Regions from separate parts of the Desulfonispora thiosulfatigenes DSM 11270 genome, predicted to be linked through region 4. Evidence: riboswitches for the same ligand, from Rfam matches in the RefSeq annotation. Region 4 holds a riboswitch; each other region holds the start of a gene.
What was found. A riboswitch is a leader RNA that binds a small molecule or an ion and turns the genes downstream of it on or off. The one in region 4 is predicted to bind thiamine pyrophosphate.
Positions count from the first base shown of each region.

Region 1 (6,172 bases), on a different contig from region 4:
AAATCATAGGCCCAAATAATTCAGAACACCTAGATACTGTTTCTACGCCATAGCGAATAATTATGGCAGTTACAACTCCTAAAGATAAATTAAAAACCCAGCCTGGGGTTTCGGGCATAATAGTATTATTCATAAAAACATCAACATGACTTAAAATCATGGCTGCTGTAAAAAAAGCATACATAAAAATTATAAACAAAAATACTTTAGCCAGTACTGAACCAAATAAATGCTCTAAGATTAAATCAAAGCTTCCTAAAGGATACTTATTAACAATGTATGTAATCATGAATATAACTCCTACCCCTATTAGTAGGCCTATAAGGTCTGCAATCCAGGTTTCTCTTTGGGCATAGTTTAAACCAAAGGAATAAATTATACTATTCCCAACGATAAAACCAAAGGTTACCATATTAAATTGGATAATCGAAATCTTTTCTTTCAATCCTACCTCACCTCCATATATATTTACTACCTTAAGATTAGTTTTTCCAAAAAAGGTTTTTTTATTAATACCTTAAAGAATAAGATTGAAATATTTTTCTACATAAAAAAACCGTGCATATTAATTCCTGTAATTAACCCAGGAAAAGACATCTTCTTTACTAAATGTCTTTTCTCTGAGTAATAATCCGGACATATGCACGGCCTTTTAAATATATTCATTTATGAAATTATTCATTTTCGGAAATATCTGAGTTAAAAGTTCCATTTTTTTAGCTGAACCACTACTTATTTTACCTAAAAACTCAAGTTCACTCGCAGATAATCTCCCAAAATATAAACTTGTTAAGGTGCCAATCCCCAGATTTACATCAGAAGGCTCTAATGTTTTCGTAACTTTAGCTTTGCCCTCATTAATTTCTACCTTAAAGGTTCCTTCGTTCCAGGTGGCTAAATTATCAGAAATACTTATTTTAATTGTTCCCGTAATATCCCTGGAGTAATCTATACTTTCTAAAGCCTCTTTAGCATCTATTATCCTCGCCATCATAAAAGGGTACATCGTTATGCCCTGTTTCGGATCAGGTAAAGAAAGATAAGTTAAATCATCTACAGCAGCATTCCATTCCAAGGTTTCTACTTGAGAATTATGATTATAGATATATTTTAAAAGAGATTTCTGCGCGTTTATGTTTGCAAAGGCCATTTCTTTGACGATAAATCTATTATCCTGTAAATAATAAAACAAATAACCTATAGGCTTGCCTTGCTCCAATAAAAGAGTTATATATCCTTTTTCAGTTAAATGCTCCTCTACTAATAGCCTCCAATTTTCCTCTGTACGCACAACATATCCATGTTTATTTTTAGTAAACTTATCATAAACCTCTTGCAGTTCCTGATAATCATTTTTATTTTTTATATAATTTTCGTCAATTTGCCTAAATTCACCATACCCTGCCCCTTGCCTTTTTAAATCGCTTATAGGGATAACATATTTTAAATGATGATAGACAAACTCAAAATCATAAGGGTAGTAAAAATGAGCCCTATAAGGCATTAAGATGGAAACAAAGTGTTTTCTCCTTTTCATTTCCCTAAATGATTCCACCATTAAGCCCCTAACAATTCCTTGCCCTCTTGCAGCTGGATCGGTGGCAATGCCGACTATATAAGAAGTATCTAAAGCCTTACCCCGTACATAAATTTGATACGGATTTAATTGTAAATTCGCCATTAATTTATTTTCTGAATAGGAACCGAGGGTATTTTCACTATTGAAGAAATTATTAAAATACCAATTATAAAACGGATCTTCTTCATTTTCAAAACAGTACGCCCACAAACGCATCACTGAAGGCTTATCCTCTTCTTTAATTAAATGAAAGTCCATATCTATCCCTCATTTTTTAAAGTAGCACTATATTTTTTAATGAATTTTACAGGATAATAAGATTCTTTAGCCTTTTTTAACCCGGGTAAACCTAAATCTTCTTCTCGATTTATAAACTTAATTTCACTCCAATTACGAATACAAAAATCTTGATTAATCGTAGGATAAATGCCATTAAGCTCACGATTTCCTTTTTCCACATGAATTACAGCGGTATCTTCATTTAAAAGTTCCCCAAAAGTAAAGGCCTCGACCTTATCATTAACTTTAATTACTCCACCTTTAAATCCTAAATAGGTAAACTGCTTTAAGGCTTCAATTAAAGCATCACGCTCACAAATTAAGCTTCTTTTATCATTAAAATCCTTTTCCTTTTTTTCACACCAATCAATGGCACTTTGAATACAGGATGGGACTAATTCCTCAGTCATATCAAAATATTCATAATCAGAGTAATGCTTTTTGAAATTCTTAATATGATTTCTTTTACGAGAATATTTCCTGCCCTTTAATTCTACTAAATCCTCCGCACTATACACATAATCATGGGTATCAAAATCTTCCGTAAAGTTAAACATATTAGGCCTTTCTTTTTCCATATATGCCATTAAATCTTCCGTAATTCCCCCCATAACAAAGGGTATATTAATTTCTTTAATATAATCTATTAGTTTATCTACAACCTTAAAAAAGCCGTCCTTATTCCTTGGAAAAGGTGGTAGAACGTATGTAGCATCATTTAAGGTTGCCTTCACACATAAAAAATCATCTACAAGGGTCCACGTTATATTATAAGTTTTTCTCCACATATATAGATTAGTAAAGGTACATTCCGATCCTTCGTATCTATCGCTTTTGAAAAATTGATCAAAGATATCTTTATCTTTTAATTCAATCATCTTAAAGTTGATAAATATCACTCCTTATTTTTTTCTATAAATATTAATATCCCTGCTAAAAAATGCTTATCTATTATTATACACCTTTGTCAATAGTTTTTGTGGTAAAACATGATTTAACTTTTAGCTGATATATATTTTCTGAATAATAATCGTAGACAGTAAGTTTATTTCCCCTTATTATCCCCAAAGTCTTGACTTTTCTCACCATTATAATAACATGATAGTATAAAAAGGTTAAATATTATATTAGTACTACACTAGGGGAGCTAGAACGGCTAGCTGAGAAAAAGACCTTTATCTTTAACCCTTTAAACCTGATCTGGATAAAACCAGCGTAGGAAAGTGTGTCTATTTTCAAAAGCACACTACTATAGTTTGTGCTTTTTTTTATTTTTTATCAAAAGAAAGGATGAATTTTCATGAAAACTGCTTTAACTATTGCTGGTTCTGATTGTAGTGGCGGAGCTGGAATACAAGCCGATTTAAAAACCTTTTCTGCCCATGGTGTCTTTGGAATGAGCGTTATCACTGCCATCACTGCGCAAAATACCCAAGGAGTATCTGCAGTAGAAAATTTAAGTGCCGAAATGGTTTCTAAACAAATTGAAGCAATTTTTACGGATATAGAAGTAGATGCAGTAAAAATTGGAATGGTTTCTGAAACTAAAATTATTAAAACTATCGCAGAAAATCTCAAAAAATATCAGGCGCAAAATGTGGTAGTTGATCCTGTAATGATTTCAAAAAGCGGTTTTGATTTATTACAACCTGAAGCTAAAGAAGCCCTTATTTCCCACCTTTTACCTCTTGCTGAAGTAGTAACACCTAATATCCCAGAGGCTGAAGTAATTGTCGGAATGAAAATTGATACTGTCGAAGATATGGAAAAGGCTGCTTTATTAATTCACAAAATGGGCCCTAAAAAAGTATTAGTTAAAGGTGGACATCTCACCGAGGATGCAATCGATGTTCTTTATGATGGTAAAAAAATAACGCATTATACCTCAGAAAGAATTAATACAAAAAATACTCATGGGACAGGCTGTACCCTTTCTTCTGCAATCACGGCTAATTTAGCTAAAGGGGCTAATGTTGAAGAGGGAGTTAGAGAGGCTAAGGAATATATAACAACTGCTATTAGACATTCTCTTGCTTTAGGTAAAGGATATGGACCGACTAATCATTTTTATTCTCTATACCAAAAGGCTGGTATGCTCGATTAAAGGGGGATTTACATCTTGGAAATATATCAAAAAACCACAAAATTACTAATAGATGTGCGTGAAAAGAGTCCTCTAGTACATCATATAACTAATTATGTTACTGTAAATGATTGTGCAAATATTGTCCTAGCCCTTGGGGGATCCCCTGTAATGGCTGATGATGAAAAAGAGGTTAAAGAAATGACTTCTCTAGCTCGGGCGCTTGTTCTAAATATTGGCACTTTAAATACTCGCACAATTGATTCTATGATTATAGCAGGAAAAACAGCAAAAGAAAGAAATATACCCATAATTTTAGATCCTGTGGGAGTGGGAGCAACAAAACTTAGAACTCAAACAGCCAAACAACTTTTAGCAGAAGTTAATCCAACTATTATCCGAGGAAATATGTCTGAAATTAAAATCTTAGCTGGCATAGATGGTAATATTAAAGGTGTCGACTCTATGGATGATATGCAAAATGGCAAAGAAATTGCTCTTGAGCTTTCCCATAAATTAAATGCTATTGTTGCAATTACAGGTAAAATTGATATTATTTCAAATGGAACAAATACTACTTTTATTGCTAATGGTCATAAATTATTATCTCAGGTTACGGGAACAGGATGTATGTGTTCATCACTCGTGGGTACATATGCTGGTGTCACTGAGGATTATTATAGTGCGGCTATTGCTGGGATTTTATCCATGGGACTAGCTGGTGAAAAGTCTTTCAATAGTTTAAAAGATTCTGAAGGTGTTGGCACATTTAGAATGAGAATATTTGATAATATTTATAATTTAACACCAGAAATATTAGAAGGCGAGGGAAAAATCCATGAAGAATAAACTAGACTATGCTTTATACCTAGTTACAGATCGAGGTATTTTAGGAGATAGGGATTTAGAAACGGCTGTTGAGCAGTCTATTTTAGGTGGAGCTACTATTGTGCAATTGCGTGAAAAGGATATTTCTTCTTTAGATTTTTATAATATTGCCAAAAGTCTCAAAAAAGTAACTGATAAATATAATGTACCTTTATTAATTAATGATCGCCTAGATATCGCCCTTGCGGTAGATGCTGCGGGTGCTCATATTGGTCAAGAAGACTTACCGTGCGCAGTAGCTCGTAAAATGCTAGGACCTGATAAAATTTTAGGAATTACGGCTAATACAGTCGAAGCTGCCCTAAAAGCTCAGGAAGAAGGAGCCGATTATTTAGGAGTGGGAGCTGTTTATCCAACAGGTAGTAAGGAAATAGATAAACCTATTGGCGTAGAGCAATTAGGAGTGGTGAAAAAAGCAGTTAATATTCCTGTAGTTGCTATTGGGGGCATTAATGAAAATAATATTTCTGAATTAAAGCCTACAGGGATTGAAGGCGTTTCAGTTATCTCCGCTATTTTAGGTAAAGAAGATATTAAAAAAGCTAGTGAGGAATTGCTTTCAATTTTTAAAGATAATTAATTATCTAGGCTACATATGCTCGGGCAAATTCAAAGGAATGAGCGTACGTAGCCTAGATTATATATTACTCCTCTAATTCCTTGAGCCAGATGCTACTACTTGCATCACTTGGCATTCTCCAGTCTCCTCTTGGGGATAAACTTACTGAGCCTACCTTTGGACCATCGGGTATGCAAGAACGTTTAAATTGCTGCGAAAAGAATCTATGATAAAATACTTTTAACCATTTTAAGATGGTCTCTTTAGGATATTTATCTTTAAATGCTGTTTCTGCTAAGAATAGAATTTTCTTAGGGCTCATGCCATAACGCAAGAAATAATACAAATAAAAATCATGTAATTCATAAGGTCCTACTAAGTCTTCTGTTTTTTGCTTTATTGCCCCTTCTTTATCCGTCGGGATTAATTCTGGACTGATCGGCATATCAAGTATTCCATAAAGGGTTTCTTTAAGACCGTACATATTATTATCTGCTGCCCATTTTAATAAGAATTGTACTAAAGTTTTAGGAATACCAGAATTAAGCGAATACATAGACATATGATCTCCATTATATGTAGCCCAGCCTAGGGCTAACTCTGACAAATCACCTGTACCCATTACGAGCGCATTATTTTTATTAGCATAGTCCATTAATATTTGCGTTCTTTCCCTAGCTTGGACATTTTCATAGGTTGTGTCTAGTATCTTTTTATCATGTTCAATATCTTTAAAGTGAGTTAAGCAAGCTTCTGTGATATTTATTTCTTTACTAGTTACACC
Region 1 is NZ_FWWT01000015.1:24,295-30,466, reverse strand. Features, by position in the region: gene B8965_RS05200 (GerAB/ArcD/ProY family transporter) at 1-445, opposite strand, end outside; gene B8965_RS05195 (GNAT family N-acetyltransferase) at 653-1,837, opposite strand; gene B8965_RS05190 (DUF2156 domain-containing protein) at 1,840-2,736, opposite strand; TPP riboswitch at 2,989-3,097, shown strand; gene thiD (bifunctional hydroxymethylpyrimidine kinase/phosphomethylpyrimidine kinase) at 3,159-3,962, shown strand; gene thiM (hydroxyethylthiazole kinase) at 3,978-4,790, shown strand; gene thiE (thiamine phosphate synthase) at 4,780-5,409, shown strand; gene B8965_RS05170 (NAD(+) synthase) at 5,474-6,172, opposite strand, start outside.
Region 1: another riboswitch for thiamine pyrophosphate. It lies ahead of thiD (bifunctional hydroxymethylpyrimidine kinase/phosphomethylpyrimidine kinase); the one in region 4 lies ahead of B8965_RS00085 (energy-coupled thiamine transporter ThiT).

Region 2 (6,172 bases), on a different contig from region 4:
TTATGGATACTCCTGGTATAGATTCAGTAGATGATGCGCATCGTATTGCCACAGAGTCTGCGCTTTATCTTGCTGATTTAGTTTTTTATGTGATGGATTATAATCATGTGCAATCAGAGGTAAACTTTATGTTTATCAAAGAGTTAACTGAGGCTGGTAAAGAAGTTTATCTTGTCATTAATCAAGTAGACAAGCATTCTGATAAGGAACTTTCTTTTACTGACTTTAAAATAAGCGTAGCTGAATCTTTTGCCTCATGGGGCGTAAATCCTGCGGATATTTTTTATACTTCTTTAAAAGAAGAGAAGCATGAACATAATCAATTTCAGAGGTTGCAGGATTTTTTAGCAGAACGGCTAGAAGAAAAAGATACTTTACTCGTTAAGTCTATCTTTCATTCTCTGCAAAAATTGCTTAAAGACCATTTTGATTTAATAAATAAAAAGAATGAGCTAATGCTGAAGCCTTTTAGGGATATTTTAAATAAATTGTCGTCCAAGGAGTATGAAGATTTAGAAAATAGTTATAATGGCTTATGGCAGGAAAAAAACGATTTAATTGGTGCTGTAGAAAAGGCAGAACAGGAATTTAATTCTGAAGTGAAAAGACTCTTAGATAGTGCCTATTTAATGTCATTTCAAACTAGAGAATTAGCCCAGTCTTATCTTGAGTCGTGCCAACCAGGATTTAAGGCTGGATTTTTATTTAGAAAACAAAAAACAGAGGAAGAGCGGCAAAAAAGGTTGGATATTTTTTATCAAGATACCCTTATTAAAACTAAATCACAAGTAGAGTGGCATCTGCGGAACTTTCTCGTAAACTTTTTAAAAGATAAGCGGATTGAAAATAAAGAATTATTAGCTAAGATTCAAGATTTCCATGTAAATTTTTCAAGCCAATTATTAACCTCATTGGTAAAAGGAGGAGCCGTTTTATCAAATACCACTGTTATGAATTATACAACTGATGTAGTAAGTGAGATTAAAAGCTTTGCGAAAAATAGTTTAGAAGAGCTAAAAGATGAAATATTGACCTCTTTACAAGAGAAAAATGAGGCTGTTGAAGCTAGGATATCTGAAAAGTTAGCTGGATTTAAGCAGTATATTACTGCCTTTGAACAGGTAAAAAAGCAGGAGTCAACTGAGCAAGCTCATAGAAAAAAGATCGAAATGTTAATTAGTAATGCAGAGGCTCTGGAGGATGAGAGATGTCATTTATTTAATATAGTGGAAGAAGAATATGAAGTAGTCGATGGAAAAACTATGATAGTGCAAAAGATTCTGGAAAAAAGTAACCTGCCATTAAAAAATTCAAAGAATAAAGAGTTAACTAGCAAAGTTGTAAGCACCCCAAATAAATTAGCCCTAGATGAATCATCTGACAGGATGAAGCAGACATCAGAAAAATTAAACAAAACGGCCCAAATAATAAAAGATTTACCTGGTTTTAAAAAGCTGGCAAGTGAGTTAGAGGAAAAAGGGAATAGATTAGAAAATAAGGGCTTTACGGTTGCATTGTTTGGGGCTTTTAGTGCAGGTAAATCCTCCTTTGCAAATGCATTAATTGGTGAGAGGGTTTTACCTGTATCGCCAAATCCGATGACAGCAGCTATTAATAAAATTAAACCAGTAAATAATAAATATCAGCATGGTACTGTTATTATTAAAGTAAAAGAAGAAGTGGCAATGCTGGAGGATATAAATCATGCGTTAAAATTATTTGAATTTCATGCAGAAAGCTTAAATAATGCATTAGAAATTGTAGAAAACATTGATAGTAAATCTGGTCAACAAGGAGCATCTGAAAAAGCTAATTTTACCTTTTTACAAGCCTTTAAACGTGGGTTTAAAACGTTTAAAGGACAGTTTGGAAGTGTAATAGAAACAACAATGGATGAGTTTGGTGATTACGTTGCTAAGGAAGAAAAGTCTTGTTTTGTGGAATGGATTGATCTTTATTATGATTGTTCGCTAACACAGAGGGGTATTACACTCGTTGATACACCAGGAGCAGATTCTATTAATGCTCGTCACACCAGCGTAGCTTTTGATTATATCAAAAATTCAGACGCTATATTATTTGTGACGTATTATAATCATGCGTTTTCAAAACCTGATCGAGAATTCTTGATTCAACTAGGCCGTGTAAAGGATTCATTTCAGTTAGATAAGATGTTTTTCATAATAAATGCTATTGATTTAGCAAATAATGAGGAAGAAAAAGAAGAAGTAATCGAATATGTTCACGAGCATTTAATAAAATATGGTGTTAGAAAACCTAATTTATATTCATTATCAAGCTTACATGCACTAAAAGAAAAAAGGAAAAAGTAGATCCTCCTATTTCGGGGATGCCAGTTTTTGAGGAATCTTTTTATTATTTTATTACACATGATTTAGCAAATATGGCGGCAAGGGCATCTGAAAATGAACTAAGACGAGTATATAGTTTAGTAGAAAAACTAATTGAGAGTACGAATGAAGATGCTGTAGTTAAACAAAAGAAAAGAGAAAATATTAAAGCTGAAAAAATAAATATAACCGAAATTATTACACAGCAAACAGCAAAAAAATTAAAAAATCAAATAGATCAAGAAACAGAAGAGTTAATTTATTACATAAAGCAAAGAGTATTTTTGCGATTTAGTGATTTATTTAAAGAATCATTTAATCCGATGGTCTTACGCGATGATGGTCATAATTTAAAGCAAGTTTTGCGAAATTGTCTTAATGAACTACTCGAGCAAATTGGGTTTGATTTTGCCCAAGAAATGAGAGCAACAACGGTAAGATTGGATCGCTTTGCAGAAAAAATAACAGCAGAATATCAGATAATGCTGGGGGAAAAAATTCGTGATGTCAATCAAGATGTATCTTTTTCTACTTTTGAATTTAAAAATGAAAGAGAAATTGATTTTGAAGTGGCTTTTAAAGATATATCATCTGGATTATTTGCAAAGGCTATGGATTATTTTAAAAATCCCAAAGCATTTTTTGAAAAAGGTGAAAACAAATTAATGAGCGAAGAAATTAGTCGCGTGCTCACAGTTGAGGCAGATGAATATTTACAAAATGAACAAAAAAGGATTCAAACATTATATGAAAGTGTCCTGGAAGATGAATTTGAAAAGCTCATTAAGCAAATAAAAGAGCAGGTAGAAGACTTCTATTTAAGTTTACTGTCAGCTTTAGATGGTGGAGTATCAGCAAAACAGCTAAATGAAATCAAGGAAAGCTTAACAGAATTTATCTAGAAAATTTTTTTAAAGGATAGAGGTTAAACATAGGTGAAGAATATTGAAAATATCTTTAAAATTGATTTATTAAATGAATCTAATTTACAAGAAGTCATGTTTCTCCAAAATGAAATTATAAATAGTTTAAATAATCCTGATATTTATGCCTTTACATCAGAAGGAGAATTTTTAGAAATTTTAACAGGTCAAGGGATTATGGTAGGAACATTTTTTGAGGGAAATTTATGCGGTTATTTTGCTACTATGGTTCCGGGAGACAAAGAAGATAACTTAGGTCTAGATCTTAATTTAGACAAAAAAGAATTAAAAAAGGTAATTCATTATGAGGTAGCAGCTGTCCATCCAGATTTTAGAGGTAATAATTTGCAGAAACAAATGGCTAATAAATTACAAGAAATAGTTATGGAAAGAGACCAGTGGCATTATACCATGGCTACAGTTTCCCCTTTCAATTATCCAAGCTTAAATGTGTTTTTGACTGGACTTAATATGGTAGCTAAAAAAATATCTAAAAAATATGGAAATAAACTAAGATATATATTATATCAAGATTTACAAAATCCCCTTTCTTTAAAGAAAGAAGAGACAATTATTGTTTTAAATACTGACTATGAAAAACAAAAAGAACTATTTAACTCAGGATATTGTGCGTATAATATTAAAAAAGTAGGCAATTTTAATAAAGTTTATTTTGCGAAAGAAGTAGGCCTTTAAGCTGTTCTATAAACGGAAAAATAAAAATAGAATATACTTTGTTTTGGTATTATGGATAAGCCTATGGCAAATTAGGTTGATATTACTTATTAGAAGAAGTATACTTAATTAAAAGAAAAATCAATATATTTTATATCGGGAGCTTGAAAAGGCTGAGAGTATGATGTTTTCGTAGACCGATTGAACCTGTTGGGTAATGCCAGCGTAGGGAATGTGATTAAATTATTACACTTTGCTTACGCAAAGTGTTTATTTTTTTTAGGGGGAAATATATATATGAGTGAACAAGAAGTAATTAATTATGTCAGTAAATTTATTGTTCAAGGACATGCTTCAGATGAGCAATTTAATGAGCTTGCTTTGTATCTATATGCTTATCATTATAAGCATAATCTACCTTATCAAAAATATTGTCGTCTAAAGGGAATTACCCCAAGAACAGTGAAAACATGGAGACAGATTCCTCCGGTGCCAGTTGATGCTTTTAAAGATTTTTCCTTAAGTTGTATCAATCCTGATAAAGCTGAAAGGATTTTTATGACTAGTGGCACAACGCAAGGGATTCGTGGAAAACATTATCATCCTAACTTGTATTTATATGATTTGTCCATGAAATATAATTTTAGAGAACGCTTTATGGGAAAAAATGAAAAAATTCACATGGGAATTCTTTTTCCGACAGAAGAAGAGATGCCAAATTCATCTCTAGCTCATTATCTGGCTTTTGCTCTACAGGAATTTGGAACAGAGCATAGTTCCTATTTTATTGATGATAATGGTTTAAAGATAGAATATCTTATAGAAAAATTAGAACATTTTGAAAAGTCAGGAGAGCCTTGTGCGTTATTAGGTGCAAGCTATAGTTTCGTACATATATTAGATGAATTAGAAAAGATGGGAAAAGTATTTAATCTGCCTAAAGAGAGTAGAATTCTCGATACAGGAGGATTTAAAAATCAATCAAGAGAGATGAATTTGGATAACTTTTATAACCGTCTTTCGAGTTGCTTTGGAGTTGATAGGAAAAATTGTATCAACATGTATGGTATGACGGAGCTGAGTACCCAGTTTTATGATAATGGAAACATGGTAATTCCTTCAATAAAGTCTGGACCTCATTGGATAAAAACTAGGGTCATTAACCCTATAACAGGACAAGATGTACCTAAAGGGGAAAAAGGTTTACTTGTTCATTGTGATTTAGCTAATTTTAACTCGGTGACCACCATTCTTACTGAAGATATAGGGGTAGAAGTAGAAAATGGTTTTCTTCTGTTGGGCAGGTCAGAAGGTGCAGAAGCCAAAGGTTGCTCTATTGCAGTTGAGGAATTTATTCAGGCAAAGAAAGGAGTATCTCTATGATAGAAAAGGCCGGCTATTTACCCCTTAGCTTCCAAGAAAAGCTGGAATGGCAGACTTTGACTTTTAAAAGGGAAAGGGAAATATTGGAAATAGAAATACCTATACTTTCAGAGGAGCAGCTTTCTGCCGTGGCAGAGATGATTAAAAAGAATAGCAGAACTGTACTTAAATCATTTACTGTAAACCAAATTATCAACATTTTAGATCAAACTATAGCAAAGTTTCTCGATAAAAGTTCATATTATAGGCAGAAGGCAGAAAAACTGCTGCCTATTATTACTGGGTATAATGAGGAAATTATTCGTTTAGGTCTTACGTCATATTTAAAAACCTTTCGCAAACCGCAGCTCTATCGATTCTTGACGGAAGATTTTGAAAATCCTATGCTTTTAGATGATTTTCAACCTAGGCCAAAAGGTGGTTTTTCAAAGGCAGTAGGACAAGATCTTGTAGTTCATATCTGGGCGGGAAATGTACCGGCTCTTCCTATATGGAGTCTTATATCTAGTCTTATGGTGAAATCAGGAAATATCGGTAAGGTTTCAAGTAATGAACCTTTATTTGCGGGGTTATTTGTTCAAGCATTGGTAGAAATAGAACCTAGATTAGCTGATTGTGTCGCAATTGTTTGGTGGAAAGGGGGAGACAAAGTTCGTGAGAGTAGGATTTTCAGTAAGGCTGACCTAGTAGTTGGTTATGGGAGTAATCAATCATTAGCTTCACTTAGAGAACAAATTCCTATTACAACTAGGTTTCTCCCATTTGGTCATAAAATTAGTTTTGGGATGGTCTCAAATGCGGCTTTAGATGCACGAAAAGCCGTTCAAGCTGCTCATGATG
Region 2 is NZ_FWWT01000006.1:31,858-38,029, reverse strand. Features, by position in the region: gene B8965_RS01160 (dynamin family protein) at 1-2,333, shown strand, start outside; gene B8965_RS12570 (hypothetical protein) at 2,351-3,253, shown strand; gene B8965_RS01155 (hypothetical protein) at 3,287-3,970, shown strand; TPP riboswitch at 4,096-4,199, shown strand; gene B8965_RS01150 (LuxE/PaaK family acyltransferase) at 4,247-5,332, shown strand; gene B8965_RS01145 (acyl-CoA reductase) at 5,329-6,172, shown strand, end outside.
Region 2: another riboswitch for thiamine pyrophosphate. It lies ahead of B8965_RS01150 (LuxE/PaaK family acyltransferase); the one in region 4 lies ahead of B8965_RS00085 (energy-coupled thiamine transporter ThiT).

Region 3 (6,172 bases), on a different contig from region 4:
GCTTCTACCCTTTTAGTTACTAGTGCAGGGATTAAATCAAAACCAATATCAATAATTTCTACTTTACTTAAATCTCCCCCATCAGATTCAATTACTGTTTTAGCTACGGCTTCATAAACAGGTAGTGAAAATCCTACAGTTTTGCCTTCTAAATCTTTTGGTGAGTTAATATTTTGGTCTGTGGTAGTCATCATGGTATTTAAATGATGACCTACAATAGATGCTACTGATACTACTGGAATATCTTTTGCTCTAGCCATTACTATTTCGGGTTGATAACTTACGGCAAAAGTAGTTTTTCCCCCTGCTACTAGTTTTAAAGGATCACTAGTTTCTGCTGGCATATTAATCTTTACATTTAAACCTTCTTCTTCAAAATAACCTTTTTCAGCTGCTACATATATAAAGGAATGAACTGCATTTGGATACCAATCTAACATAATACTTACTTCTTTTAAATCTTCAGTTTGTTCTGCACTCTTTTCTGGTTCTTTAGCTCCATCACTACATGCAACTAAAGAAAACATCATTACTAATGATAAGAATAAAATACCTAGCTTTTTCATCAATACACTACCCTTCTTTTTTTGTATTTAAAGACCAGGGGATGAAAATTTTTTCTAATATTTTGACTACTCCGAATAAAAATATTCCAAGCAAGGCTAAAATTATAACAGCAGCAAAAACGGCATCAGCTTCTAAATTACTAGACATTCTTCTACTAAATACCCCTAATCCAGAATTTCCACCTAACCATTCTCCTATTACTGCCCCAATAACACTTACGGCTGCTCCGACCTTTAACCCAATGAAAAAATTAGGTAAACAAGCAGGTACTCTAACCTTCCAAAATATTTGACTTTCTGTTGCCCCCATGGTTTTTAACAGATTTAGATACTTTATATCAATGCTTTTAAATCCTTCAAAGGTATTTACAACAATAGGAAAAAAAGTAATTAAGACAGTAATAGCTATTTTTCCCGATAAACCATACCCAAACCACATAATAATTACGGGAGATAAGACAATTATGGGTATAGTTTGAGAAATGACTAAAAATGGATAAATCCCTTCTTCTAATTTTTTACTTTTTAGCATTAAAACAGATATTAAAACTGATAAGATAACGGAAATAAGTAATCCTGCCATAACCTCTGCTAAAGTTACAGGAAAATGAACTGTAAAAAGAACTTTTTTATATGACCATAAAGCCATCGCTATTTTCGTAGGTGCTGGTAAAATAAATTGTTTTACTTTTAATAGTCTTACAGCTACCTCCCAAAAAATCAAAAACAGACTTAAGAATATGATCGCGTTATAATTTTTCATTTTTTTCATTCTTCTAATCCCTCTAGACCTTTTAATATTGCTTGTCTTATTTCAGTAAACTTAGGGTATCCTAGTAAATCATTATCCCGCGGATATTTAAAAGGAACTATAAATTCTTTAATATTTCGATTTGGTATTTTGCCCAGTAAAAATATTCTTTGAGATAAAAATATTGCTTCTTCTACATCATGAGTTATGAAGATAATAGTTGGTTTGAATTTTTGCCACATTTTAAGTAACCATTTTTGCATTTTAAACCTTGTTAAAGCATCTAAAGCACTAAATGGTTCATCAAATAAAATAACTTTATTACCCGTGAGAATATTTCTTAAAAAAGCTACCCTTTGCCTCATACCCCCAGAAAGATGATGCGGATAAGCATTTTCGTATCCTTCTAAGCCAAATTCTTTTATTAATTCTTTTACCCTATTTCGTGCCTCTTCTTTTTTTATCCCTTTTATTTCTAAAGGAAGCACACCATTTTCGAGTATTGTTCGCCAAGGCAAGAGTAAATCTTCCTGAGGCATTAAGCTGATTTTTCCCATTCTATCAGTATTACTACCATTTAATAAAACTTGTCCCTTGGTAGGTTCTAATAAACCTCCTAAAATATGTAGTAAAGTTGTTTTTCCACATCCACTTGGCCCAACTAAAGCTATAAATTCACTTTTTTCTACTTTAAAACTTATATTTTCAAACACTGGTTCTTTGTTTTCTTGGTAAGAATAATGAATTTTATCTACATTTAGTTCCATTGTTTTCACCCCCAATAAAAAAACCTCTCTACGCAAGGTAAAGAGGCTATAATCCTTTTCTAAACTTCCCTACGTAGGTATTAACCAAGTCAGGTTCAAAGGGTAAAAACTAATTGTTTTTTCTCAGCCACATGGCACCCCCAGCGACAATATTAAGTTATCCTTATTGTAGCATATAATAGAATATATTACTACAACCTTAGCTTATAGCAATTACAATTAAACCTAGTACTGTTAAGAATGTTCCAATAATTTTTAAAAGATACATAGATTCCTTTAAAATAAAATAACCAAACAAAGTACCAATTGGAATACTGACTTGCCTAAAAGCAACAACATAAGCAACATTACTGGCAAATAACATCGATAATAAGATTATCCCATACGAGACATAAATCCCTAAGCCCATAATAGTAGCATTTTTTTTATGGTTTTCCATTATTTCTCTAAATAATTTTCTTTCCTCCTGGCTAAATAAGGTGAATATTCCTAGCCATACAGAAGAAAAAAGAGCAATAAAAACCATAAAGATTAAAGAAGCTTCTAAAGATGAAAAAGCCTGATCGGGTACTTCATTTAAAATCCTTAGGGCCTTATCATCAATGACTGAATAGGCGGCTGTACCGATAGCTGCTACAAAGGCAAAACCGATTGATTTGGTAAATAGACTTTTCAGAGTTTCTTTGGTTATCTTTTCAAGAGGTAGAATAAATAAACCAACTACAATAAACAAACATCCTATTATGTAAGAATGCGAAATATCAGAGGCTTTTCCGATCATTACTGTATATATAGTAACCATAATAATAGGTAAAGCCCTTGCAATAGGGTAAACTAAAGACATTTCCCCTAAACGATACCCATAAGCTAAGGTGCTGTAATACAGGGCTTCAAAGAAACCTGTTAATATTAAAAGCACCCAAACATAATCAGGAATTAAACTTAATTTATCATGATAAAAAAATAAAATTGGAGAAAAAATAATTCCCGCTGCGATATTTCCTACAAAAAAATAACTTATCGAAGAATTATCCTTTTTACTTAGTAGATTCCAACCCGCATGAGTAACTGACGAAAGTAAAACTAAAATTATACTTATCGTAGACACATAAAACCCTTCCTCCAAATTAAGGTACTATAATCCAATTTTATCAAATTATTATGAAATTATCTATGAAAATTTGCTTTTTAAACTTTATGCAAGAACTCGCTTAAATCACTACACACTAAGACTGGCTTGTCATAATGTACTAGTTTTTTTAACTTACTTACAATTGTCGTATCAGGATTAACTATGACTAATTTTTCTAAAGAATTATTTTCAAATGACTCTAATAATAACTTTCTTATTCCAAAATCTGTAGGAGGAAAAGAATAACCTATCACAATTAAGTTTTTACACTGGGATAAACATTCTTTTGCTTTAACCCACAACTCCCAAATTAGTTCTTGATTATAATTTTTATACAATACCGGTGGAATTATTACAGGATCAATAATTAATCCATCTATATTCTCTGGTTCAGTAAGCCACCATTTTTCTGAGGTTAATACTACTTTTCCATTTTGTTGTAGATTTCTTTTCTGATCAACGGGTAAATATTTAAACCAATTTAAGGATCCATGTAGTTTAAGGATTTTCCAATCATATAATTTGTTTTTTTGATAATATGATTGGTCTACCTTTATACCATCAATTACTATTTGATCAAATTCCACTCCATAACTTAAAGGATATTTCCACTTATATTGATTATGTTTTCTCTCATTTAAAAGACCTGAGGCTGTTTCTATAGATCTTTCTACATTGCAATCATAATTAAAGGTTATTATATTTGGTTTTTGCTGATATATTAATTTGCCAAAATCCCGCATTAGCTTTGATGAATTGATGAATTCTTCAAAATCAGCTAAAAATTGTACAAACATTATTTTAAGGGCAGAATTAATTCTAAGTAAATATGATATTTCTTGTTCTTTATTTTCTTCAATTGCTTCCATTAATTGAAGTTGGATCAGAGTAAAACATTCTTCTAAATTAAATGTTCTATTTATTAAATTTTCTTTATCCATTTTCCAGTACTTTTCAATATACTCATATACTAAATTAACCTTTTGCACATACTCCTTAGATTGATACTTTGTGCTTTTAAGGATTGTTTTAAAAAAGTTTAAAGTTAAAGGAGGATTAAGTCCTTCATAGTCCGTTATACACTGATTTATTCCTGCTCCAATTATATAAACTGTATCATTAGTCATATAAAACTATCCTTTCAAGATCAAGCTATCATATATATTTCCCCATAGTTAAATAAGAATACCTAAATACTTATAGAACACTTTCAGTTAATTATGTATATTAATTTCAGATAAAACTAATCATATAAAAACCAAAGTATACAATATAATCATTTGCAAAAAAATAATATTCAGTTACAATATATACGGGGAAACTTCCTAAGAATGGTTAAAGATGAGTATAGTTAGGTTAGGAGGAGTAAAATATGTCAAGGACTATTGGTACCACGGTTAGAGGTATTATAGCACCTATTGTTAAACAAGGTGATGACCTTGTAGAAATCGTAGTAGATTCTGTAAAAGCAGCCTATGAATCAGAAAAGTTTACATTTAGAGATAAAGATGTTGTGGGGATTACTGAATCTCTTGTGGCCAGAGCTCAAGGGAACTATATAACAATAGATGATATTGCAGAAGATGTCAGCAAAAAGATAAATGGTGAAGTTGGGGTTGTCTTTCCTATTTTAAGTAGAAATAGATTTTCTATGCTTTTAGAAGGTATCGCTAAAGGGGTAGACAAAGTACATTTGTTATTAAGCTATCCTTCAGACGAAGTTGGTAACCATTTAATGGACATCGAAAAAATGGATGAAGCTGGAATTGATCCGTTTACAGATGTTTTAAGTGAAGAAGATTACCGCAAAATTTTTGGCAAAGAAGTAAAGCATCCTTTTACAGATATTGATTATATTCAAATGTATAAGGATTTAGGGGTAAATGGTAATGTTATTATTCACTTAGCAAATAATCCTAAGGAAATCCTAAAGTTCACTAAAAATGTAATTGTAGCCGATATTCATAGTAGAGAAAGAACTAAAAAAATCTTAAAAAATGCTGGTGCTGAAATAGTTCTAGGTCTTGATGACATTTGCTCAGAGCCTTCTAACGAAAGAGGCTATAATAGTGATTATGGTTTATATGGCTCAAATAAAGCATCTGAAACAATGATCAAACTCTTTCCACGAGATGGTCAAACATATGTTGATGAAATTCAAGCTAGATTAAATAAGATGACTGGTAAAAATATTGAAGTTATGATTTACGGTGATGGAGCTTTCAAAGACCCAGTCGGTAAAATTTGGGAACTAGCTGATCCTGTTGTTTCTCCTGCATATACAAAAGGATTAGAAGGAACTCCTAATGAATTAAAATTAAAGTATTTAGCTGATAATAACTTAATTAATTTAGAAAATCAAGATATAAATGAAATAGCGAAAAAGTATATTAAAGAAAAAGATAGTAATCTTTCTGGAAAAATGGTTGCAGAAGGTACAACACCACGTCAAATTACAGACCTTTTAGGTAGTCTTTGTGATTTAACTAGTGGTAGTGGTGATAAAGGTACCCCAATCATTTTAATCCAAGGATATTTTGATAATTACGCAACCGATAGTTATTAAAATAAAAGGCTACTCTAATGAGTAGCCTTTTATTTTATTTATTCTGATTTTAATTTTTAATCTATTCCTTATTATCCGGAAAAAAAACCCCAATATTTATTAATACCCCTATTATAATTAATAAAGATGCGATTAACTTTATTATACTGATACTTTCATGCAAGAAAAAATAAGCTAATATCATTGAAAATAAAGGCACTAAATTAATATACAAGGAAGATCTACTAGGACCAATATTTTTAATGGCAATTTGATGAATCAGATAGCCGATTACTGAGGCAAAAAAGGACATATAAAAAATTGATAACCATCCATTTAGAGATGTATCAGGGATATAAACCCACGGCTTTTCTAAAATAACCATCGGTATTAATAAAATTGCACAAAATA
Region 3 is NZ_FWWT01000007.1:27,527-33,698, forward strand. Features, by position in the region: gene B8965_RS01555 (ABC transporter substrate-binding protein) at 1-566, opposite strand, end outside; gene B8965_RS01560 (ABC transporter permease) at 574-1,338, opposite strand; gene B8965_RS01565 (ABC transporter ATP-binding protein) at 1,335-2,084, opposite strand; TPP riboswitch at 2,134-2,236, opposite strand; gene B8965_RS01570 (EamA family transporter) at 2,284-3,192, opposite strand; gene B8965_RS01575 (hypothetical protein) at 3,273-4,343, opposite strand; gene B8965_RS01580 (coenzyme F420-0:L-glutamate ligase) at 4,589-5,782, shown strand; gene B8965_RS01585 (DMT family transporter) at 5,844-6,172, opposite strand, start outside.
Region 3: another riboswitch for thiamine pyrophosphate. It lies ahead of B8965_RS01565 (ABC transporter ATP-binding protein); the one in region 4 lies ahead of B8965_RS00085 (energy-coupled thiamine transporter ThiT).

Region 4 (6,172 bases):
CTTTTACGTGAAAATAAAGATAATCAGTATATTTATTAATTTGATTTAATATTTTTTTAAAATTATCTATCGTTATATATTCTTGTTTTCTATTCGTTGGGGGACAAAAACTACATTTCAAATTACAGATATTTGTAATCTCTAGATAAATTCTTTTAAACTTTTTCATCAGAACATCCCTTTTCATATCTCGCATATAACGGATATAATTATCTATTTTTTATTTTCTAAAATGAGCTAAATATAATATTGCGGTCTTTATTTTTATCACTTCATTAACTATTATATCATTATTTGAAATTATACACATAAAAAGAGCACCTCCTCATCTTAGATTTTATCTAAGATGGGGGGTGCACTTCGATATAACCTTTTAAATATCTGCTTTCCATAATCCGTGTAAATTACAGTATGCATATACTTCAACATCATCTTTATCACAGGTTACTATTTTTGGCTCATCATTTGGTGAAAGCGCTATTCTTTCAACTGTATCATCTGTTACAACTACTACCCACTCAATAAAATGAGCTTCTGTCATCGGATGTGGTACTGAACTTACATCTACATGAATCTGATTATCCTTTTTAGTTACCACTGGGATATGTTTTTCATAAGCAGCTTCAGTAGTATTAGCTTCTAGCTTAACCATAGGCTGACCACAGCAAACTAATTCTCCTCCACCGTTTTTAATTAACTCTACTATGTTACCACATATTTCACAACGGAAAAAAGATACTTTCGATTTCATATTATTACCACCCTTCTCTTATTATTTTACTAATAATTAAACTTAATAGTTGTCAGCTTTAATTTGAAAAAATGCTTGTGGATGATCACATACTGGACATACTTCTAAAGCTTTTTTACCAACATGAATATGACCACAATTATCACATTTCCACTCTTGTTTTTCTTCTCTTTCAAAAACTTTTCCTTCGTTTAGGTTTTCTAGTAGTTTTAAATATCTTTCTTCATGTTCTTTTTCAATGCGAGCTACTTGTTCAAAAAGATAAGCAATCTTATCGAATCCTTCTTCTTTAGCTTCTTTTGCAAACTTTGCATACATGTCTGTCCATTCGTAGTTTTCACCAGCTGCAGCATCCTTTAAATTCTCTTTTGTATCTGGGATACCATCATGTAAAAGTTTAAACCAAATTTTAGCATGTTCTTTTTCATTATTAGCTGTTTCTAAAAACAAATCAGCTATATGATTAAAACCATCTTTTTTTGCTCTAGAAGCATAATATGTATACTTGTTTCTTGCTTGTGATTCGCCCGCAAAAGCTGCCATTAAATTTGCCTCAGTTCTTGTTCCTTTTAGATCCATTTCTTTTCCCTCCTATAAGTAACTATATAGTATATTTCAACATTCTATTTAAATGTCCTGTTTTTAATTTTAATTATTTAGATTTTAAGGTGTATTAACTGCAACTATACCATAAAAAAATTCCGATAAATTTAGAGTTTTATCTATTTCAAATCCTTCAGAAACTAATAAATCAATAACTTCATTTTTATCAATTCTATCTTGTATAGGGGGACCTTTTTTATCTTGTCCCATTTCCCATTCTATTATCGCTAATTTACCCTTATCTTTTAAAATTCGTTTAATTTCTTTTAAAAAGGTGTTTTTATCTTCAACTTCATGAAGTACATTTACTAGTAATGAAAAACTAGTTGATTTATTTTCTAGCTTTAGCTCATATTCATCAGTCTTAATACCTACAATATTAAAAGACTCAGCTACAGAAGCTCTTCTTTCCACCTCTGAAAGCATTTCATCTGACGTATCCAAAGCATATACCTTATTATTAGGATCAACAATGTTTGCAGCAGATATTGTAAAATAACCAATCCCGCAACCAATATCTGCTACTATATCATCTGTAGACAGCCCTAATATTTTTAATGTATCTAAAGGAGGTAAGTTCTGACGCCTCCACTCATTATCGAGCATATCTTTATTTTTAGATTCAAATTTATGTACCATAATTACCTCCTTGGATAAAAGCATATTCACTAAACTATCAGAAAAAAATTCCAGTTATATCATCTTTAGGCCAACATCTTAAAATAATCTATAACCTCTTTCGCATTACCTTGAAAAACCATTTCCCTGGTACACTTTTTCATTTGATAAGAATACATAGGATCATAGTATTCTTTTAAAAGTATTTCTATCCAATTTCTATGTAAGTCGGGTTTATTAGAACCAATTTGTATTTTAAATGCATCTTCAAATACATTTAAAAGTCTTTTATGACCTTCAACGCCTAATCTTTTCTGCAGCTTATTTATACTTCTAGTGATATAACCAGACCACTCTATAAGCCCTGTTGAATGTCCAAATGTATCTATATAATTAGCTTGTGACATGAGTACATACTCATTAAAGGTAATTTGAACCCGCTCTTCAAAAGGTACATTCAATACCACTAAATTACCCTTTCTAAAAAACTCAAATAACTCTTTTGGTATAAAACAATAACCAATATTTCGTGATTCATCTTCTAATATCATATATTTATGTTTCTCATGTTTATGTGAGATAAGAGCATAAGAAAGATTATTTTCAAAATCAATTTGACTAGGTTGTGGTGTAACATGATTTCCAAATGATGAACCACGATGGTGGGCAATTCCTTCTAAATCAATTGCATTTTTAAGTTCTTTTAGAAGTATTGTTTTACCAGAACCTGTATATCCTCCTAGTAAAATCGGTGTACTTATTTGTTTTTCCGGAGAAAGTTCTTCTATTAAATAATTCCTAAACGCTTTATATCCTCCCTGAAGACGCAGTACATCATTACCAGTAGCTTCTTTTATCCATTTTTGAGTTATTGCAGAACGCTGACCACCTCTAAAACAGTAAATCATAGTATTAGGGTGCTTAGTGATATAAGATGACCAGGCATCTATCCTGGACTTTCTTAAATCTCCAGAGACTAACTGGTGTCCTAATTTTACAGCTTCTTTATTTCCTTTTTCTTTATAACAAATTCCAACTAAATGTCTTTCTTCATCATTCATAAGAGGTAAATTTATTGCATTTAAAAAGGCACCCTTTTCATACTCTATAGGAGCTCTAACATCTATTAGTGGGATTTTTTCTAAGACAATTTTTTCAAAGTCATTATATGTATAATTGCTTAAACTAGATCTATTCATTTGTTAAGGCTGAGATTTCAGCTCCATTACTATACTCTGTTAATTTAATGTTTTCCATATAAATTCTCCTTTATTCAAAACTCATATCCCAAAATCCCATTTCATATCGACATGCTTCTAAAAAGATTGTCATTAACTTTTCTTTTTCTTCTTCGTCAATATCTTTACATATCCTATCCACAAGCTCACAAGACTTAATACTAAAATCTTCGAATCCTTCTCCAGCGTAATCTTCAATCCAAGGATAGTAGTAATTGTCTTTAGCATTATTATTACCATTTTTAATACATTGTTCTTTTAAAGTTTTTCCTATATATTCATAAGTTAGTGTACAAGGAAGCGCAGACATAAAAATCTCTTTAATATCCCCACCCTCTTTAAAGCTTAACATATAATCTAAATATGCTCTATTTGCAGGTTCAATTTTCATATTATCAATCATAAAAACATCAAGATTAAAATCTTTAAGATATCTAATATGCATATTAGTTTCTTCTGCAATTACAACACCTATACATGTATGTAAAAATTGCAAATCTTCTATTCTATCAGATAATAAGAATGCATGTGCATATACCTTACCATAATCCTTTAGATATAATGTGTCTTGTATAAGATACTTTTTAAATTTTTCTTTTTCTAAACTTCCATCCCCTAGTCCCTTAATAAAGGGATGTTTCATGTAATCTTCATAATATTTTTTCACTCTCTGATCTTCAATAATCATTTTAGCAAAACTCATATTTTCACCCTCTTATAATTTTACTAATTCTCTAAATTTATTTAATGGTAACAATGTTAGAACAATTGAACTAGCTAATGCTTCTACTCCATATCCAAGCAAACTATATCCTGCCGCATAATACCAGACATTCATACCCTCTGGTGCAAAATGACCAAAGAAAATTATTCCTGAATAAATACTAAATAAAATAGATATAATTGAAGCAAATATAGCCCCTAAAAACAATTTACTCTTTTTATCAATACCAAAGATAGGAGTAAATGCTATCGCCATCATTCCACCTAAATAATCTAGGGGTATTTGTAATGGGAAAAAGGGTGGAGCAACGACAATTTTGGTAAGTCCAACAACAATACCACAAATTAGCGCTTCTTCCTTTCCGGCTATCACAGCTAGTACCATAATAGGAAGTATAGATAATAAACTACAGCCTCCTCCTTGTGGAAATGGCACTATTTTAATCATGTACAAAACAAGGGTTAATGTTGTAACAACTCCAATTCTCGTTAACCTTCTTGTATCTAATTTAAATCCTTTTAGATTAACACAAGTTATAACACTAAGTACTACTGTGAAAATCACTGCTAAAAAAATTGCTATACTCATTCTATTTTCCCCCTTTTTATAGAAAAATGCAACTTTCTCTGATAAGTTAATTAGAATTTTGCAATAAAAAAAAACGTGCACCTAACTGGTTAGCACGTTTAAAAATACTAATATAACATATTTCCTACGCTGGCATTACCCAGATCAGGTCAGAGGTCAGAAGATACATCTTCTATCTCAGCCGTTTACACAGCTCCCTTATATTTTTCTAAATTATATCTTAAATTTCTAATTTATTCAATATTTTAATAATTATCTGCGATTATCTAATAATATTATTAACTCTCTTTATTAATAATATCTGCCTTAATATAAAAACCGACAGAAGATACAGATATATTTTTTCAGTAAAAAACCTCTTAAAGAATTAACTTTAAGAGGTTTAAATTGACTAGATAACTGTGATGTTTTCAGCTTGAGGACCTTTAGCTCCTTCAACAACGTCAAAAGATACATTTTGACCTTCTTCAAGAGTTTTGAATCCTGTTGAGTTGATTTGTGAAAAATGTGCAAATACGTCTTTACCATCTTCACCTGTAATAAAACCAAAACCTTTTTCTGCGTTAAACCATTTTACTGTACCATTCATATAATAATACCTCCGAAATTTCATTCCTTTAATCCTGTGCAAAAATTATTAGTACTAAAATTCCCGAAATAACAATACCAAATCTAAACTTAGTAAACTCAGAACATATTACATAATAAATATTTACTGCTGAATTAAGGTAAGTTCATTCTATCATGAATTTATATTCTGTGCAAGTATTTTTATGATATTTTTTATTTTTTTTTGCATTTATTTATAATTATATTTTTCAAGTGTAAATTTACAGGTATTTTATTAGTTTAAAACTTTATTATGCGTCTACTTCTAACACTACGGGACAGTGATCACTCCCCATAATTTCTGCATGAATTTGGGCATCTTTTATTTTGTCTTTTAACTTTTCCGAAACTAAAAAATAATCTATTCTCCACCCTACATTTTTTTCTCTTGCTCTTGCCATATAAGACCACCAAGTATAAGCTTCAGTTTTTTCAGGATAAAAAAATCTAAAAGAATCAATGAATCCAGCCTCTAAAAGTTTAGATATTTTATCTCTTTCTTCATCAGAAAACCCTGCATTTTTTCTATTTGTCTTGGGATTTTTTAAGTCGATTTCTGTATGAGCAACATTAAAGTCACCACAAGTTATAACAGGCTTTTGACTATCTAACTTTTGTAAATATGCTTGAAAATCATTTTCCCAATTCATACGATAATCCAATCTTAAAAGCCCTCTTTGCGAATTTGGTGTGTAAACATTTACAAGATAGAAATTAGGAAATTCCATTGTTATAACCCTACCTTCTTGGTCATGTTCTTCTATTCCTATGCCATAAGTCACAGATAAAGGGGTATATTTTGTAAAAATCGCTGTACCAGAATATCCTTTTTTAACTGCATAATTCCAGTATTGTTCATATCCCTCTAACTTTAAATCAATTTGACCTTCTTGTAATTTTGTCTCTTGAATAGAAAATATATCAGCATCTACTTCAGTAAAGTAATCTAAAAATCCTTTTTTAACACAAGCCCTTATACCATTAACATTCCAAGAAACCAATTTCATCTAAAAAACTCCTTATATAAATATTTGAACCGTT
Region 4 is NZ_FWWT01000005.1:5,407-11,578, forward strand. Features, by position in the region: gene B8965_RS00055 (radical SAM/SPASM domain-containing protein) at 1-169, opposite strand, end outside; gene B8965_RS00060 (desulfoferrodoxin) at 374-751, opposite strand; gene rbr (rubrerythrin) at 794-1,330, opposite strand; gene B8965_RS00070 (class I SAM-dependent methyltransferase) at 1,415-1,993, opposite strand; gene mnmH (tRNA 2-selenouridine(34) synthase MnmH) at 2,059-3,171, opposite strand; gene tenA (thiaminase II) at 3,242-3,913, opposite strand; gene B8965_RS00085 (energy-coupled thiamine transporter ThiT) at 3,926-4,522, opposite strand; TPP riboswitch at 4,627-4,732, opposite strand; gene B8965_RS00090 (cold shock domain-containing protein) at 4,914-5,111, opposite strand; gene B8965_RS00095 (exodeoxyribonuclease III) at 5,383-6,138, opposite strand.